4 regions of the Pseudoduganella sp. GW821-FHT05F09 genome follow, and region 3 is predicted to be linked to each of the others. Evidence: predicted binding sites of a transcription regulator. Region 3 holds the regulator's gene; each other region holds the start of a gene.
What was found. Region 3 encodes sigma-54, which starts transcription at its own class of promoters, with help from an activator protein. Its sites were predicted from a motif close to TGGCANGNAANCTGCTTT; they were not measured.

Region 1: the regulator sigma-54 is predicted to act here: its motif matches at 2,662-2,679, upstream of AC07S4_RS26880 (flavin monoamine oxidase family protein).
Region 2: the regulator sigma-54 is predicted to act here: its motif matches at 1,772-1,789, upstream of AC07S4_RS17355 (PEP-CTERM sorting domain-containing protein).
Region 4: the regulator sigma-54 is predicted to act here: its motif matches at 2,569-2,586, upstream of pepA (flocculation-associated PEP-CTERM protein PepA).

Annotation. Positions count from the first base shown of each region.
Region 1 covers NZ_JBWKSD010000010.1:118,307-122,713, forward strand. Annotated here, with positions in the region: gene AC07S4_RS26865 (TraB/GumN family protein) at 1-110, shown strand, start outside; gene AC07S4_RS26870 (DUF3297 family protein) at 127-375, shown strand; gene AC07S4_RS26875 (M61 family metallopeptidase) at 380-892, opposite strand; gene AC07S4_RS26880 (flavin monoamine oxidase family protein) at 901-2,625, opposite strand; gene AC07S4_RS26885 (sigma-54-dependent transcriptional regulator) at 2,802-4,407, shown strand, end outside.
Region 2 covers NZ_JBWKSD010000005.1:99,974-104,380, reverse strand. Annotated here, with positions in the region: gene AC07S4_RS17365 (PEP-CTERM/exosortase system-associated acyltransferase) at 1-566, shown strand, start outside; gene AC07S4_RS17360 (ThiF family adenylyltransferase) at 553-1,386, opposite strand; gene AC07S4_RS17355 (PEP-CTERM sorting domain-containing protein) at 1,846-2,730, shown strand; gene AC07S4_RS17350 (lytic transglycosylase domain-containing protein) at 2,786-3,652, opposite strand; gene AC07S4_RS17345 (nucleotidyltransferase domain-containing protein) at 3,696-4,407, opposite strand, start outside.
Region 3 covers NZ_JBWKSD010000007.1:88,997-93,403, forward strand. Annotated here, with positions in the region: gene AC07S4_RS22145 (KdsC family phosphatase) at 1-70, shown strand, start outside; gene lptC (LPS export ABC transporter periplasmic protein LptC) at 109-705, shown strand; gene lptA (lipopolysaccharide transport periplasmic protein LptA) at 720-1,316, shown strand; gene lptB (LPS export ABC transporter ATP-binding protein) at 1,319-2,080, shown strand; gene AC07S4_RS22165 (RNA polymerase factor sigma-54) at 2,096-3,580, shown strand; gene hpf (ribosome hibernation-promoting factor, HPF/YfiA family) at 3,650-4,006, shown strand; gene AC07S4_RS22175 (enoyl-CoA hydratase/isomerase family protein) at 4,102-4,407, shown strand, end outside.
Region 4 covers NZ_JBWKSD010000001.1:580,697-585,103, reverse strand. Annotated here, with positions in the region: gene dcd (dCTP deaminase) at 6-572, opposite strand; gene AC07S4_RS02455 (alpha/beta fold hydrolase) at 679-1,515, opposite strand; gene pepA (flocculation-associated PEP-CTERM protein PepA) at 1,654-2,490, opposite strand; gene AC07S4_RS02445 (nitroreductase family protein) at 2,923-3,996, opposite strand; gene AC07S4_RS02440 (ThiF family adenylyltransferase) at 3,993-4,407, opposite strand, start outside.

The DNA of each region.
Region 1 (4,407 bases), on a different contig from region 3:
CCGCGCATCTGCTGGGCAAGGACAGCGTACTGGCGCTGCTGGCCGCGCGGGGCGTGAAGGTGGAGCGGGTGGCTGCGCCAGCGCAGCCGTTGTCTGGATCGGCTTTCTAGTGGATAATTGACGCCCATGAACGATACCACCACCCCACCACCACTGCCGGACCGCCTGTCGGTTGATCCGAAAAGCCCACACCACCACCTGCCAGTGCTGCAGCACGACATCGGCATCAAGTTCAACGACAAAGAGCGTCTGGACGTCGAAGAGTACTGCATCAGCGAAGGCTGGATCAAAGTTGCCGCCGGCAAGTCGCTGGACCGCAAGGGCCGCCCCATGCTGATTAAACTGACCGGCAAGGTCGAAGCGTTTTACAAGTAATGTCTCACCTGGCCACGTGCGCAGTCAGCGCGTGGCGTTCTTCCTCGAACCACACTGGCGTGCCCAGCAGCTGGTCGTAATCCCAATATTCCCACTGATTGCCGCCGAGCTCGCGCGCGCCGGCGGGATGGCGCACGGCCCAGCCTTCTGGCGCCGCATAGCGCACCCGGCAAGGCCCGTCGTGCGGCGCCACACGCAGGTAATTTCCCCCGAGCACAATCGAATTGGACTCCAGCCGCAGCGCGGCCATGCGGTAGGACAAGCCCAGCGCATTCGAACGCTGCTGTGCCGTGTAGCACGACCAGCCGTGGCGGTGGATTTCGATGGCCGTGCCGCTGGCGGGATCGAAGGCGCGCACCTCGCGCACGGCGCGGCTGAAACGCTCAAAATCGTAGTCGCCCGGCGCCAGGCCCGGGGCCAGCAGCGTGGTTTCGCGCGGCGTGAGCCCGGCAATGTGCAGCTGCACGCGCAGTTCCAGGAGCCCGGGGTCCAGTTCCACCTGATAGACCGGCTGCATGCGCATCCTCAGTAGCCCAGGTGGTAGGCCGGGTCCAGCCATTGCGGGCGGCGCAGGCCGAAATGCTCCTCCAGCATGCGCTCGGCGGTGCAGAAGGCGCCTTCCACCCAGCCCTGCTGGTCCGAATAGGCCTCGCCCACGATGTGGACCGCTTCGGCGCGGTCCGGCTTGCGCATGAAGGGCATCACGCGGTCCACCGCGTAGCCCGCCTGCCAGGCGTGGTAGCCGCCGCCGTAGGGGTCGGCCGACCAGTCCTTAAACCAGGTGACATAGGGCTGCGGAATGCTCACGCCGCTGCCGTGCAGCTCGCGCAGCTCCTTCATCACTTCGTTGACCATGCGCTGCGGCGCCTGCACGTTCTGCAGGCCTTGCAGCTCGGCGGGCGCCACCAGCGCCGTGGCGCGCGGCTGGAAGCGCTCGGGATGGCGCGCCAGCACCTGCCAGAACGGGGTGGCGCGCATGTCGTTGTAGCTGCCCAGCAGCAGCGAATGGCTGTTGGACGGGTCGGCGCCGAAGTAGTAGCACTGGCGCAGCGGCAGGTCGGTGATGGAATGGCCGGCCTGCGCGCCAAAGCTCTGCTGCCACCAGGGCTGCTCGAAGCCCATCAGTATCTTGTAGGACGGCTCGGGGATCACGGCGGCCAGGTTGCGCTGCAGCTCGTCGTTGCGGAAGAAGAAGCTGTCCTGCGCTAGCAGTTCCAGCGCGCGGCGCGGCATGGCCAGCACCACGCTGTTGGCGTGCACCGCCCACGGCGCGCGGCCCGGACGGTTCAGGAAGTGCAGGGTGTAGCGGTAGCCCGGCTTGCTGGAGCGGGTGAAGCCCAGCAGCTGGTTCTCGCGCCAGATGCAGGCGCCCGGCGCGGCCAGGTAGGCGTCCGCCAGGGCGTAGGCGATGCCGTCGTAGCCGCCGGCGATGGTCTTGTAGGCGGTGCCGGCATTGGAGAAGTCGCCCACCATATAGGGCAGCGCCTCGGCTGCGTTCCAGTTGATGGTGTTGGAGTAGTAGCCGCCGGCGTCGGCCAGGAAATTGTAGCCCTCCTGGCCCACGCGGTCCTTCAGCATGTTCCAGAAGCCCAGCTCGTTCACGAGCACGTCCTGGTAGGGGCCGGCGAAGCAGTAGCGCAGCTGCGGCTTGATGCGGCTCCAGTCCTCGGCGCTGAGCAGGAAGGTGTAGTCGTAGGCGCCGAAGTGCTTCACCTTGTCCGCGTAGCGCGCGTTGAACCACGGGTCGGCGGTCAGCACCTCGTACACTACCTTGTTGAACAGCTGGTCCGCGCTGTAGCCGATGTCGCCCTCGTTCAGCATGTAGCGTGTGAGCTGGCGGTCGCCGCGCGCCTGGGCGCGCTGCCAGGCGTCCGCGCGCAGGTACTGCTTGCGCAGGAAGGCGAACAGATGCGCGTTGTCGCCCATGGGGAAGGGCACGCTTTGCAGCGTTGGGCTGAACACCTGCTCGACCAGCGTGGCGATGATGCTTTGCGAAGCCATATAGCGCATGCCGCCCAGCTCGCCCACCACGTCCATGCCCGGCAGGGTGACCGATTCCAGGCGGCCGCCGATGCGGTCGTCCATTTCAAACAGCTGCACCTGGGAGCCGGGCAAGTCGCCATCGGCCACCATGCGCCACGCACTGTACAATCCAGCAGCGCCGCCGCCGATGATGGCGAGCTCGGTGCACAGGCCGTCCTGATAAGTGCTGTTCAGTGGCAGATTGGTCAGTTCGCTACGTGTTTTCATGTTGCTGCTCCTGCAATTCATCATTACTGGATGTCAATAGCAATCCCCATGCCTGCACGCAATATGGACAAACTGACCTGATTTGCATATTGCAACCCTTTCATTCCGTTAATTGACATGTCAAGCGGCGGGCTTTACATTGTCATTTACACTAGGAGAGAACTTTGGCTGCAGGCTTGAACGATTCCGATTACACGCTGACATCCCCACTGCGCGACGCGGAAGTGACGGGCGGGCCGGTGCTGGCGCTGACGGTGTTGTGGCATCCGGACCCGGCGCGAATCGGCGAACAGTATCTGGACGGCAGCGGCGACGGCGTGATCGAGCTGGGCCGCTTCATGCCCATGTTCAGCCGCCCCGGCAAGGACAGGCTGCCGCTCGGCTACGGCGGCATCTCGCGCCAGCCGCTGCGCATCGCGCGCACGCCAGACGGCGGCGTGGTCATCATGCCGCCGGACAGCCGCATGATCGTGGAGCTGGACGGCGAGGAAGTGTGCGGCGCGCAGCAGCTGGGCGCCGAGCGCGTGGCCGAGGGCGCCGTGCTGGGCCTGGGCCGCGCCGTGCTGCTGTGCCTGCACTGGGCCACCTCGCTGCCGCGCAACAACCCGGTGAAGGGCCTGCTGGGCGTGGGCAGCGCCGCCATCATGATGCGCGAGCAGGTGCGCGCGGCGGCGCAGACCAATATGCCGGTGCTGCTGCTGGGCGAAACCGGCAGCGGCAAGGAAGTGGCGGCGCGCGCCATCCACGCCATGGGGCCGCGCGCGGCAGCGCCGCTGGTGGCGGTGAACATGGCCACGCTGAACGAATCGCTGGCGGCGGTGGAGCTGTTCGGCGCCGCCAAAGGTGCTTATACCGGCGCGCAGACCGTGCGCGTGGGCCTGTTCGGCGAGGCCGACGGCGCCACCCTGTTCCTGGATGAAATCGGCAACACCCCGGCCGTGGTGCAGCCCATGCTGCTGCGCGTGCTGGAAAGCGGCGACTACCGGCCCGTGGGCGCGGCGGGCGACCGCCACAGCAGCGCGCGCCTGATCGCCGCCACCGACCAGGACCTGTACGGCGGCGCCTTCAACCACGCGCTGCTGCGGCGCCTGGAAAGCTATGTGATTCCAATGACGCCGCTGCGCGAGCGGCGCGAAGACATCGGCGTGCTGATCCAGCACTTCCTGGCCGAAGGCGGCGCGGCGCCGGAGGAATTCCCGTTTGCCCTGGTGAGCGACTGCGCCTGCTACGACTGGCCGGGCAATGTGCGCCAGCTGGCGCAGGTGGTGCGGCGCGCGCTGCTGTCGGTGCGCATGGGCGAGGTGCCGCTGCTGACCGCGCTGACGCGCAGCGTGGCGGCGCCGCAGGGCAGCGCAGCCCGGCTGGCTGCTGCTGCGGCCGCGCAGGGCGACGATAATGCTGCGGAAGCGGGCGCGTATCGCGGCGGGCAAGGACGGGTGGGGCAGGGGGCGGCAAGCAATGGCGGCGCCAGCCCGGCCGGGAATGGTTCAGCGGCGCCAGCGGAAGCCAAGCGCGGACGGCGCGCGATGCCGGATCACGCGGAAGTGTTGGCCGCAATGGACGGCAACGGCTGGCGCATCCTGAGCGCCGCGCAATCGCTGGGGATCTCGCGGCCGACCATGTACAAGCTGCTGGATGAACATCCGCAGATCCGGCGACCCGAGCGGATTGCCGAAGAAGAACTGCGCAGCGCGCTGACGGCCTGCGACGGCGCCGTCGACCGCTGCGCCGCGCAGCTTAAAACGCCTGCCGAGGCGCTGAGGCGCTACCTCGGGGCGCTTG
Region 2 (4,407 bases), on a different contig from region 3:
ACGAATACGAAACCCGCGCGCTGCACGTGGCCGCCTACTCGATGGACGAGACCCTGATCGGCACGGTGCGCCTGGTGCAGCCGGAGGCCGGCCAGCCCTACCCCTTCGAACGCCACTGCGCCGTGTTTGACGGCTACGTGCATCCGCCGCGCGAGTTGTCCTGCGAGATTTCCCGCCTGGCCGTGCGCAAGGACCATCGCCGCCGCCGGGCCGACAGCCTGGACGGCGTGCCCGGCCTGCCGGCGCTGGCGCCGGTGGCCGAGCGCCGCCACGGCGAACGGCGCCGCGTGTCGCCCATGCTGCTGTTCGGCATGTACCGCGAAATGTACCGCCACAGCCGCGACACCGGCATCCGCTACTGGTATGCCGCCATGGAGCGCGCGCTGGCGCGCTCGCTGCAGGGCATGGGCTTCGGCTTCGAGCCGATCGGCCCGCCGGCCGACTACTACGGCGCGGTGGTGCCCTACGTGCTGGACCTGCGCCAGATGGAGGCCGGCCTGGCCGACCACAATCCGGCCCTGGTGGCCTGGCTGCAGGAGCACCCCGAAGCGTTCAGTCCGCGCTGATCTTGATCTTCTTGGTGATGTGGTTGCGGAAGCTGTGCACCACGATGTAGGGCGCGCTGGGCACCTCCAGCCCGGCCAGCATGTCGTGCATCATCGCCAGCCCCATCGAGCCGACCGTGAAGCTGCCCACCGAAATCTGCGAGGCCGGGCAGGGGCGGCCGTCCTCCATGATGGTCAGCGCGCGGCCGACCTGCTCGACCACCTGGGCGTCCAGGTGGATGCCGATGCGCCCCATGATTTTGCCAAACACGTTCGAATAGCTGACGTCGCCCTCCGCCGTGGCGGCGGCCACGTCCTTGGCGATGATGTCGGCCAGCGATTCCGGCGCGTCCGGCGGGAAGTGCAGCACGCCGGCGCCGAAGCCGATCGACAGCGCCGTGAAGATATGCTTGCCCATGGCCTTGGCCGTGCCGTGCAGGTGCAGGATGGCTTCCAGGTCGAGGAAGTCGATGGTGTCGAACACGATGTCGACCTTGCTCACCAGCTCAGCCACGTTGCTCTTGTCCAGGTTGGCCTGGATGGTCTCCACCTGCGCGGTCGGATTGATGCGCAGGATCTGCTTTTTCAGCGCTTCCACCTTGGAGCGGCCGATGTCCTCGAAGTCGAAGAACTGGCGGTTCAGATTGTGCATGTCCACCGTGTCGCCGTCGATCAGCACGAAGTGCTGGAAGCCCATGCGGGTGGCGGCCACGGGCAGCGCGCTGCCCAGCCCGGCGCCGGCGATCAGCAGCCGCGTTTCGCGTATCTTGGCCTGCGTGGCCTTGTTTACATAGCCGTCATTGCGGGTGACGAAGCGGTCATAGTCGAATTCGATAGCCATGGCATGGAACCCCATTAGTGTGTGGAAAAGTGGGCCGCGCGGGCGGCGGAGTAATTACAGATTGGCAATACCATAGTAGCGCAAGGCGCGCTTTCTGCCCAGTCTGCTGCCTTGTCGGTTTTCTTTACACGGCAGGCTGGACCGTGCAGAAAAAGCGGCGCCGAAACTTTCCCAGCAGTAGTAAACAACGGCGGATTTGGCAGGCGGGACAGGCTTTGCGGGATGGCGGGCCGTGATACTGTCCGGCTGGCAACAAATGTCACATCGGCTGTCGGATTTCTTTACAGACGTGGCAAAAATAACAAAATCACGGCGCCGTGCCTGCGGATCGAACTGCCTGTATTTGCTGGGGGAAAGGGCGCTCCAAGCCCATTTTTAAACGAGCTGGCACGCCGATTGCTTTAGTGGGTATGTGACGCTAACACTGACAGCGCCCCCCAACACACTGGAGATACAAAGATGAAACTCAAAAAATTGCTGGCAGCAGTTGCCGTGGGATTCGCAGCAACGTCCGCGATGGCAGCGCCTGTTAGCCTGGACGCGATCTCGGGCAGCCTGACGGTCAAGATGACCGGCCTGACCACCGAAACCAACCTCACCGCCGGCTCGACCGAAACGACCTGGGGCATTGGCGCCATCAATCAGCTGCTGTCGACCAATGGCGACACCTGGAGCGCCGGCACCAACGGCCAGTACCTGTATTACATGATCTACGGTATTGCGGACCAAGGTATCACGGGCACCAGCCCCAACGTCAACATCTTCAACACCGGCGCAACCGGCGGCGGGGCTGACGGCAAGATCCACTTCGACCTGTACCTGTCGGATCACCAGATCACCTCGATCGACTCGAGCTTCACCGCCCTGGTTTCGGACCGCAACGGCTACAACGGCTACGCGGCCTATAACACGCTCGGCCCAGCATGGCTGCAAGCAGTTTTCACGCCAGGCCTGATTGCTGCCGACGACCCGGACACCCCATGGGATGAAACCCTGACCTCGCTGTTCCAGACCGCGTCGAGCTCGTCCCTGCCAGCAACCGGCGCCGGCTCCTTCTACGCCGACGTCGTTGGCGGCACCGACTATGACCGCTGGAACACCAACACCCAGGACGGCCGTGACATGTTCGGTACCTTCACGCTGAGCCAGAACGGCATTACGCCGGGAGCCCAAGTGCCTGACCACGGCACCTGCCCAACCGCATCCGTCCTGGACAACACCTGCTTCGCTGGCTACATCAGCGATCCTATCGTGGCCAACCGCCTGCCTGAGCCTACTTCGCTGGCTCTGTTCGGTCTGGGCCTGGCCGGCCTGGCCGGCCTGCGCCGCCGCAAGCAGCAGTAATCCTGCGCCGCTCCGGCGGCCGATGAACCCGCCTGGGAAACCCGGCGGGTTTTTTTTATTTGAGCGGCGGCGTGGGGTGCAGCGCGTGCTTGTACAGGCGCGCCAGGCGCTTCACGTATTCCTGGGTTTCCGCATACGGCGGCACCCCCTTGTACTGGTCGACCGCCTTTTCGCCGGCGTTGTAGGCCGCCGCCACCAGCTGCACGTCGCCCCGGAAGTAGGCCAGCAGCCAGCGCAGATAGGCCAGGCCGCCGCGGATGTTCTGCTCGGGATCGAAGGCGTCCTTGACGCGGAAGCGTTCGGCCGTTTCCGGTATCAGCTGCATCAGTCCCTGCGCGTTTTTCGGCGACACGGCGCGCGCGTTGAAACCGGACTCGATGGCGATGATGGCCATCGCCAGCCGCGGGTCGACGTCGAACTGCGGCGCCAGCGCCTCCACCAGCGCGCCGATCTGCTTGCTGGCGGCCTGGGTGTAGAGCACGCGCGGTTCGGGCGGCATGGCGACCGGCGGCGTGTCCGGCAGCAAACAGGCCGGCAGCGGCGTGCCGGGCGCGGTATTGGTCATGTGCAGCATGGCCTGCGCCTGCGGATGGCCCTGCGCGGCGGCCAGCGCGAACAGCTGGGATGCCGCGCCGTCGTCGCGCGCCGCGCCGCGCCCGTTGGCCAGCATCCAGCCCAGCGCGTACTGCGCTTGCGCGTCGCCCAGGCGGGCGGCGCGGCAATACAGGGCCAGCGCCTGCGGCAGGTCGCGCGGCACGCCTTCGCCGTGCTCGAGACGCACGGCGGCGGCCATCAGTTCGGCGGCCGGGCCGGCCGCGTCGGCCGCCAGCGCCGGCGGCAGCGCCGACAACTGTGCCGACAACAGCGCCGCCAGCGCGCCTGCGCGCGCGGCCCTAGTGTGCCGGAAAGTGGATCGCTGCATGCTGCACCTTTGTGCTGCCCGACGATGCTTAATTGTAGAGCAGTCAGGGCTGTTCGGCCTGATCTTTGTCTTTGGGCGAGAGGAAAGCTTTGTGGAACAGGTGGCGCGCCAGCAGCAGCGGCGGCATGCGCAGCCAGTTGGCGCGGATGTAGAGCGCCAAGCGGGCGGCGGGCGTGAACGCGTCGGCGCAGCTGGCGTGGGCCGGCAGCAGGGCGCGGCGGTACAGCGCGTCCATCAGCCGCAGCAGCAGCGCGCCGGGCCGGCCTGCGGCGGCGGCGGCCCGGGCTTCCGGCGGCAGCGGCGTGTGCAGCAGCAGTGCGGTGTAGCGCAACGCGTAGAACAGCGGACGCTGCAGCTGCAAACGCGCCGCGTGCGCGCGCAGCGCGTCCCAGAAGCCGGGCTGGCCGCCGTAGTGGCGCAGCAGGCCGTCCAGGTCCACCAGGTCGCGCAGGCCGTGCTCCAGTTCGCCGTCGAAGAATAAATGCGTGGCGCTGTGCAGCACCAGGTCGGGCGGCGCCAGCACATGCAGGCCGGGCTGGCCGGGCAGGGGGCGCGCGGCGGCGCGCAGCTGGACCGGGTCGGGATGGACCGGCGCCGTCAGCGGCAGGATGGCGTGGTGCACATCGATGGCGGTGCGGCGCTTGACGTGCTCCATCGGCGGCAGCTCGTGCATCCATTCGCGGTAGTAGCGCTGGTCGTAGGCATCCAGATGGGTGCTGGCCCAGCCGTGCAGCATCAGCGCGGCCTCGGCGTCG
Region 3 (4,407 bases):
CGAGGTGTGCGAGTTCGTGCTGCGCGCCACCGGCAATTACGACAAGGTCATGGCCCAGTTCCTGGTCTGAAGGGTCATGATGCAGAGGTTTAATAATGCAGGGGTTGAATGATGCGTAAACGTACCGCGCACCGCTGGCGCCTGAGCATGACCCTGGTGATCGGGGTCTTTTTCGCCTTCGGCACCTTCTGGCTGGTGCAACTGATGAACCGGGGCGAGGAGGACATGCTGGCCGACAAGCGCCTGAACGAGCCCGATTACATCATCGAGCAGTTCAGCGTGGTGCGCATGGCCAAGGACGGCAAGCCGAGCTATATCGTGTCCGGCGACAAGCTGGTGCACCGGCCCATCGACGACGCCTCGGAGATCGACAAGCCGGTGGTGCGCAACCTGAGCAGCGCGCACCCGCCGATGGACATGAAGGCCGACCACGCCCGCGTGGACGAGAACAACTCGCGCGTGCAGTTGAAGGGCAATGTGCAGATCGACCGCGCAGCGCAGGACAAGGGCCAGGCGATGCAGATGACGACGCAGGCGCTCACCGTCTACCCGGACGAGGACCGCATGGAAACCAACCAGGCCGTGCAGATCGTGCAGGGCGGCGCCACCGCCACCGGCGCGGGCATGAAGGCGAACAACGCCACGCGCCAGGTTGTACTGCAGGGACGCGGGCGGATTGTGTATCCGCCGGCGCAAACTAAATAGTGAATGGACAGACGATGAAAAAACTCCTGATTTCGGCCCTGCTGCTGTGCGCGGCCGGGCTGGTGCAGGCCGAGAAGGCCGACTCCACCAAGCCCACGCTGATCGACTACGACAACGCCGACGTCGACGACGTCAAGCAGATCAGCACCTTCACCGGCAACGTGGTGCTCACGCGCGGCACGCTGCTGATGAAAGCGGCCAAGGCGGTCGTGACCAAGGACCCGCAAGGTTACCAGTACGTGACGCTCACCAGCGCCGGCGGCAAGCCGACCACCTTCCGCCAGAAGCGCGACGGCGAAGGCGAGCAGTGGATGGAAGGCGAGGCCGAGCGCATCGAATACGACGGCAAGAACGAGCTGGTGAAGCTGTTCGTGCGCGCCAAGGTGCGCCGCCTGGAAGGCAGCAAGCCGAGCGACGAAGTGTCGGGCGAGTTCATCTCCTACGACAGCCGCCGCGAGCAGTTCAGCGTGCGCAACACCGCCAGCGGCGAAGGCAAGACCGGCGGCGGCCGCGGCACCATGGTGATCCAGCCGTCCACGCCCAAGCCGGCCGCCCCGGCCGCTCCTGCTGCGCCGGCCGCGCCGGTACAGCAACCGCCAGCGGGGAAATAACCATGGCTGAAGCAATGCAAAGCTGCGCCAGCACCCTGGTGGTGCGCGGACTGCAGAAGTCCTACGGCAAGCGCCAGGTGGTGCACGACGTGTCGCTGCAGGTGGAATGCGGCGAAGTGGTGGGCCTGCTGGGCCCCAACGGCGCCGGCAAGACCACCTCCTTCTACATGATCGTGGGCCTGGTGCCGTCCGACGCGGGCAGCATCGACATCGCCGGCGTGGACGTGTCGAGCATGCCCATCCACCAGCGCGCCACGCTGGGCCTGTCCTACCTGCCGCAGGAGGCTTCGGTGTTCCGCAAGCTGACGGTGGAGGAGAACATCCGCGCCGTGCTGGAGATCCAGAAGGTCAACGGCAAGGCGCTGAGCAAGCAGGAGATCAACGAGCGCCTGGACCGCCTGCTGGCCGACCTGCAGATCGAGAAGCTGCGCGAGAACGCGGCGCTGTCGCTGTCGGGCGGCGAGCGCCGCCGGGTGGAGATTGCGCGCGCGCTGGCCACCAACCCGCGCTTCGTGCTGCTCGACGAGCCGTTCGCCGGCGTCGATCCGATCGCCGTGATCGAGATCCAGCGCATCGTGCGCTTCCTCAAGGAGCGCGGCATCGGCGTGCTGATCACCGACCACAACGTGCGCGAGACGCTGGGCATTTGCGACCGCGCCTACATCATCAACCAGGGCAGCGTGCTGGCGTCCGGCCGTCCGGACGACATCATCGCCGACGAATCGGTGCGGCGCGTCTACCTCGGCGAACACTTCCGCATGTAATTCCTGACCCAGCCCATGAAACAGTCACTGCAACTCCGCACCTCTCAGCACCTGGCGCTGACGCCGCAACTGCAGCAGTCGATCCGATTGCTGCAGCTGTCCACGCTGGAGCTGCACCAGGAACTGGAACAGCTGCTGGGCGAAAATCCGCTGCTGGAGCGCCTGGATGATCCGCTGGACCGCTCGCTGCGCCTGCTCGGCGACGGCGCCATCAACCAGACCCAGTCCGACGGCGCCGACGCGTCGCCCGCCGACGTGGGCGCGCCGGCGCAGGACAGCGCGCCGGCCGGCGAGGGCGATCCCTTCGACGGCGCCGGCGGCGACAGCGCCAGCGGCGCCGAGGCCGACACCGACTGGAGCGACGCCGGCCGCAGCAAGGCGCCGGACGACGAGGACTCGCGCCCGCAGCTCGAAGCGAGCCACTGCACCCTGCGCGAGCACCTGATGGAGCAGATGCGCGTGACCGTGCAGCAGCCGCGCGACCGCGTGCTGATGGAGCTCATCATCGACGCGCTGGACGAGAACGGCTATCTGGAAGAGCCGCTGGAAGAGATCCATGCACGCCTGCCGGAAGAGGCGGACGTGGAGCTGGAAGAGCTGCAAACGGCGCTGACCCTGCTGCAAAGTTTCGACCCCATCGGCGTGGGCGCGCGCAGCGCCTCCGAGTGCCTGGCGCTGCAGATCAAGCGCATGCCCGGCGTGCCGCTGGTCACGCGCCGCATGGCCATCTGCATCGTGGAAAAACACCTGGCCTGGTTCGCGCAGCGCGAATTCAACAAGCTGAAAAAAGCCCTCGATTGCGACGACGAGGACCTGCGCGAAGCGCAGGCGGTGATACGCCAGTGCAATCCGCACCCGGGCGCCGAGTTCGCTTCCGACGTGTCCGACTACGTGGTGCCGGATGTGATCGTGAAGAAGGCGCGCAATGGCTGGCAGGTCTCCTTGAACAACGACGTGATGCCGCGCCTGCGCGTAAACGCGCTGTACGCCAACATGCTCAAGCAGGGCAAGGGCGAGTCGGCCATGGGCGCGCAGCTGCAGGAAGCCAAGTGGCTGATCAAGAATATGCGCCAGCGTTTCGACACGATTTTGCGCGTGGCGCAGGCGATAGTAGAAAGGCAAAAGAACTTTTTCAGCCATGGCGCGGTTGCCATGAGACCCCTTGTGTTGCGTGAAATTGCTGATACACTGGGACTACACGAGAGCACTATTTCTCGGGTAACAACTCAGAAATACATGCTGACTCCGCATGGGATGTTTGAGTTGAAATATTTCTTTGGCAGCCACGTCGCCACCGAAGCAGGAGGAGAAGCATCCTCGACGGCGATACGGGCGCTGATAGTGCAACTGACAGGAGCTGAAGACCCGAAAAATCCTTTATCCGACAGTAAGATTGCGGACATGCTGGGAGAACAGGGCATGGTAATTGCGCGACGGACTGTTGCCAAATATCGCGAAGCCTTGAAAATCCCTCCGGTAAGTCTGCGTAAAGCTTTGTAGTTTTACTTGGGTTCCCCTGCGCTCAAATAACATTCGATAGCGCATGAGCCCTTATCTTTAGGAGTGTGTATGAATCTCACCATCAGTGGACATCATCTCGAAGTGACCCCCGCCATCCGTGAATACGTGCAGAACAAGCTGGAACGGGTAAAGCGCCATTTCGATCAAGTTATTGATATTGCTGTCATCCTGACTGTAGATAACCTCACCGAGAAAGACAAAAGGCAAAAAGCCGAGATCAACCTGCGCATGTCCGGCAAGACTGTGTACGTGGAAAGCCTGTCGCAAGACCTGTATGCTGCCATCGATACGCTGATCGACAAACTGGACCGCCAAGTCATGAAGTACAAGGCCAAAGTGCAGGAGCATGGCCACGACGCCATCAAGCATCTCCCGGACACGTACGAGCCTGCCGCCACCGCATAAGACGGTCACCGGCACTCCCAACAAAGGGCGCATCTGGCGCCCTTTTTTGCGCCCGCGCTAAAATGGCTGTCTAACAATTATTGAGACAATCAGCCATGAGCGAGCACGTCATCACCCAGGTTGCCAACGCCGCCGGCATCATCACCCTCGACCGCCCCAAGGCGCTCAACTCCCTGTCCCTGTCCATGGTGCGCGCGCTGACCGCCGCGCTGCTGGCCTGGCGCGGCGATGCCGCCGTGGCCGCCGTCGTGATCCGCAGCAGCAGCGCGAAGGCCTTTTGCGCCGGCGGCGACATCCGCTTCTTCCATGAAGTGGGCAACGCCACGCCGCAGGGCGGCAGCGCGCTGCTGGAGGACTTCTTCACCGAGGAATACGCCCTCAACCACCTGATCCACTATTAC
Region 4 (4,407 bases), on a different contig from region 3:
GAAAATCAAGCCTTCGGCAGCGTGACCCCGGACTGGCCCTGGTATTTGCCGTTGCGGTCCTTGTACGACACTTCGCACACTTCGTCGCTTTCGAAGAACAGCACCTGCGCGCAGCCTTCGCCGGCGTAGATCTTGGCCGGCAGCGGCGTGGTGTTGGAAAACTCCAGCGTCACATAGCCTTCCCACTCCGGTTCGAACGGGGTGACGTTGACGATGATGCCGCAGCGCGCATAGGTCGACTTGCCCAGGCAGACCGTCAGCACATTGCGCGGAATGCGGAAGTACTCGATGGTGCGGGCCAGCGCGAAGGAATTCGGCGGAATGATGCAGACGTCGCTCTTGATGTCGACGAAGGAGTTGGAATCGAAGTTCTTCGGATCGACGATGGTGCTGTTGATGTTGGTGAAGACCTTGAATTCGTCGGCGCAGCGGATGTCGTAGCCGTAAGACGAAGTGCCGTAGGAGATCACTTTGCGGCCGTTTTCAGCCCGCACCTGGCCCGGCTCGAAAGGCTCGATCATGCCGTGCTGTTCCGCCATGCGGCGTATCCATTTGTCGCTCTTAATTGCCATCGCAAAAACCATTTCTCAAGATTGCAGGGAGGCGCCAGCTTGCGCCAACGCCATTTCACCCGGGATTTTACGCGAAAGGCCTGCTTTCAAGAACAAATTTGCAAGCTCAAGCCCGCTGGCGGGACCGCTGGCTGCGCACCGCCCCCTGCTGCGCCAGCAGTTGCGAGATCATCTCGTGCGTCACCTGGGCCGTCAGTTCGGGCGATTCCATGGGGAACAAATGGCCGCCGGGGATGATGCGGAAATTGCCGCCGACCAGGCGGCGGGTGGCGTCCAGGCCGGCCTGGCGGTTTTCCACCGACTCGCTGCCGCCGATAAAGCCGGCCGGCACCTTCACGCCGCGCCGCACCAGGCCGCCGATATGGTGCGGCAGGCTGCGGTAGACCGCCGTTTCATTCTCGCGCGTGAAGCGCAGCTGCACGCCGTCCGGATGCGGCTTCAGGCCGGCGGCGATATAGTCTTCCAGCACGCCGGGCGCCCAGGCAGCGAAAATCTCTTTCGAGGCGAAGTGCTGGTGCGCGGCTTCCGCGTCCGGCCATACATTGCGGCGCTTCTCGGAGAAGCGCGCCGGAGAAAATTTGTTGGCCACCGACCAGTTGCGCGTCACCCGCAGCAACATGGCGCGCCAGCCCGCCACCACGGGAGAATCCAGCATCACCACGCAGCGCACCAGGTCCGGCCGCATGGCGGACACCATCACGCTCAGCATGCCGCCCAGCGAGTGGCCCAGCAGGATCACGGGCTCGGTGTAGCGGCTTTCCAGCTCGTCCACCAGTTCCTGCACCAGTTGCGGCCAGCCGGTGCCCACCGGATAAGCCGGATTGTGGGCATGCATGTCCAGCGCGGAAATATCGTAGTGCTGGCCCAGCAGCTCGAACAGGCGGCGGTAAGTGCCGGCCGGATAACTGTTGGCGTGGGAAAAGTGCAGCTTGGGTTTGTTCATTTTTGTAGTGTCTCCTTGGGGCCATTGTAAGGAGACCTGCGGCAAAAAAATAGAACGCTTGCTCTAATTCATTCCTGCTGGGGGGACACGGGCGACCCCGGCAGGGAACCGCCCGTGTTTGCAGCTTACGGCCTGTTATCAGGCAGCCGGCTGCCGACGGCGGCGGGCAGCCACCATGCCCAGCAGGCCGATGCCGGCAAGCGCCAGGGCGCCCGGTTCAGGCACGGCGCGTGCGTTGAAGTCCAGGATGCCCGCTTCGGAAGCAATTGCCACTACAGTCGCGCCTACGCAGTTCGGCGTATCGCAGCTCAGGCCTTGCGAGGTATTGTTGAAGGCCGTGAAGGCGGCGTCGTAGAACGGGAACGGCCATGAGAAGTACTCGGAGCCGGCGGCGGTCAGAGTCCAGCCGATGTTCAGATTCTGGTATGCGCCACCCAGGGCGTCCAGGCCGCCAAGGCCGCTGTGCACCACGTTGGAGGACGCCAGCAGTATGTCCACGCTGCCCGCCTGGTCCACGGTCGGATTGCCGGCCAGCGAAGCGGCGGTATAGACGTTGTCGTTACCAGGATCGGCATACAGCTCGAACGACATATTCGACGCCCCGCAGCTCACGCCAGGGGCCAGGGGGCCGCTGCAGTCTAACGTCTGGTGAAACACAGCGTAAAGGCCGTAGTCCAGGTTGACACGGCTGAGGCCGGTAGACACGCCGGTATTGTTCAGAGCAAAGCCGTTGAAGAAGGCGTAGCCGTCCGAGGTGTAGGTGCTGCCGCTGCCGGTATAGGCGATCCGGTTCGACGAGAAGCCATTGATGGCGGTCGCCTGGAACGGCGCGCCGGCGGTCGATAGCACCCCGCCGCCGAAATTGGGGTTGACAGTGAACAGCGAGACGGCGCCCGCCTCGGCTGCACTGAGCGCACCGGCCAGCACCATGGCCTGCACTGCGAGACTGCGCAGCCGTTTAGTAATTTTCGTCATTTTTATTCTCCAGAGGGGTAAGTGACTTTCATGGACATCAAATATGACCAAGTTAGAAAATATGATCACGCAGCCACCCTAGCAAACCCCGTGCCAGAGAAAATAAATACATCGTTAACAACGACTTAGAATAACTATCATATGTTTACAAGTTTTAATAAAATATTAATTGTAAGGTTTACCGACACTAGCTTCTATTTACATGTAAAACATGAAGTGTTATATGTTTTATTATCGAAAAGTTAAATTCCTAATGGAAATTTAAAATACACTCGCCATCACATAATATTATTTACAGCAGGTTGTAAAGAGCGGCAATATACGCGGAAAATCACGCCGATTATTAGGCGCGGATTACCAGATAGAGAGAATGTGTGAGAATCGGCGCCGGGCGGCGCCGATGGGAGGAAATAATCGGGTGTACTTTGCCTGCTAGTCCATCATTAATTCCGACAAGGGCTTGCGTTCGGCGCGCGCAAACGGCGCCGGGCCTTCGCCCAGGCGGCCCATGAATACCGGATGGCGGCCGTCGCCGGCAATCATGGGCTCGGAGCGCAGCCGCAGCGCCTCGGCCTGGCGCTGCAACTGGTCCAGCTGGCTGAAACGGCGTCCTTCTTTTACATAGCGGGCGAAGATCAGCGGCGTCATTTCCGGCTGCATGAACAGGCCCAGCGCAGTCAGGCTCAGCCAGAAGCGCTGCAAGGCACGGCCCGCAGCGACGAAGTCGTCTATGGTGCGCGGCTCCTGCCTGGCCTGCAGCACGAAATGCGCGGCACACATCAGGCTGGGCACAAAATCCATTTGCACGCGCGGCGCCCAGGTTCCCAGCAAGGCATTCACGGTCGACAGCCGGCCCCAGCTTGCCATCGCCCATTTCATCAGCCGCAGGGTCAGCGGGTCGGCGCCCAGGGCCTGGTCAGGAACCCGGTCCGGACTGCGTGCCACACCCCAATGGATGATGCGCTTGTGCACTTCGTAGGCCTCCGGCATGGTCAGGCGCAGTCTTGCATTGCGGTACATCAGCTGCGCCGCCTGCATCTTTTCGCTGCCGGTTTCCAGCCAGCGCACCGCATACCCCGGCCCCACGGACGCCTCCAGCACAGCCTTTTCCTGCCCGGTAAGCGGGCGCGTCTTCATGGCGCGCCGCTGCACCGCGCGCGTGGTGATGTGTGCGGCCAGCGGGTCGGCGGCCAGGCCGGGCTCCGGCTCAAAATACACGTCGAATATCAGGTAGGCATCCTCGGATGGCGGGCGCTCACGCCTTACCACGCGTATGCGCAGGCCGTGCACCGTCGCCGCAATGGCGATAGTTTCCAGCAAGGCGCCGAAGGCGATCTGGCTGGCGTGGCCGTCCAGGTCGTAAACACAGTCCGCGCGGGTGTCCCGGGCGTGGATGACCAGATGCTGCGGGCCGGCGATCTGGAAACGGTGCGACTGCACGTTGTCGCCGCTGGGAGCCCAGCGCGCCAGATCCAGTATTTGCTCGATGACGGACGGATTCTTCATTGTTGCCGCAAGCTCTTGGTGTAAAAATGGCGGCCGATCTGGATCGCCAGCCACTGCAGGGGGTGGCGGTTGCCGCCGGGGCGCCAGGTGTGGACGTATTTATCCAGGAAGGCGTCGTATTGCGTAGCGTGTGGAGCCGCAAGCACCCTGCCCCGCCCCAGCAAGATCTTCAAGGCCTGCGTTCCGGCCACGCCGGCGCACAGCTGGCAGGCCATCACCGTGGACGGCCCGCGCCGCTCGGCCAGATTGACGGCGGACGGCTCCACCAGATACGGCCGGTGCAAGCCGGCCGGCGCCAGGCCTATCAGGAAGCGCAAAGCCTTTTCCGGCTCGGACAGATTACCCCAGCGGAAATATTCCTCGAAGCTCATCTTGCCCGGCATAAAATTCAAGCTGGCAACGCCCATGCCC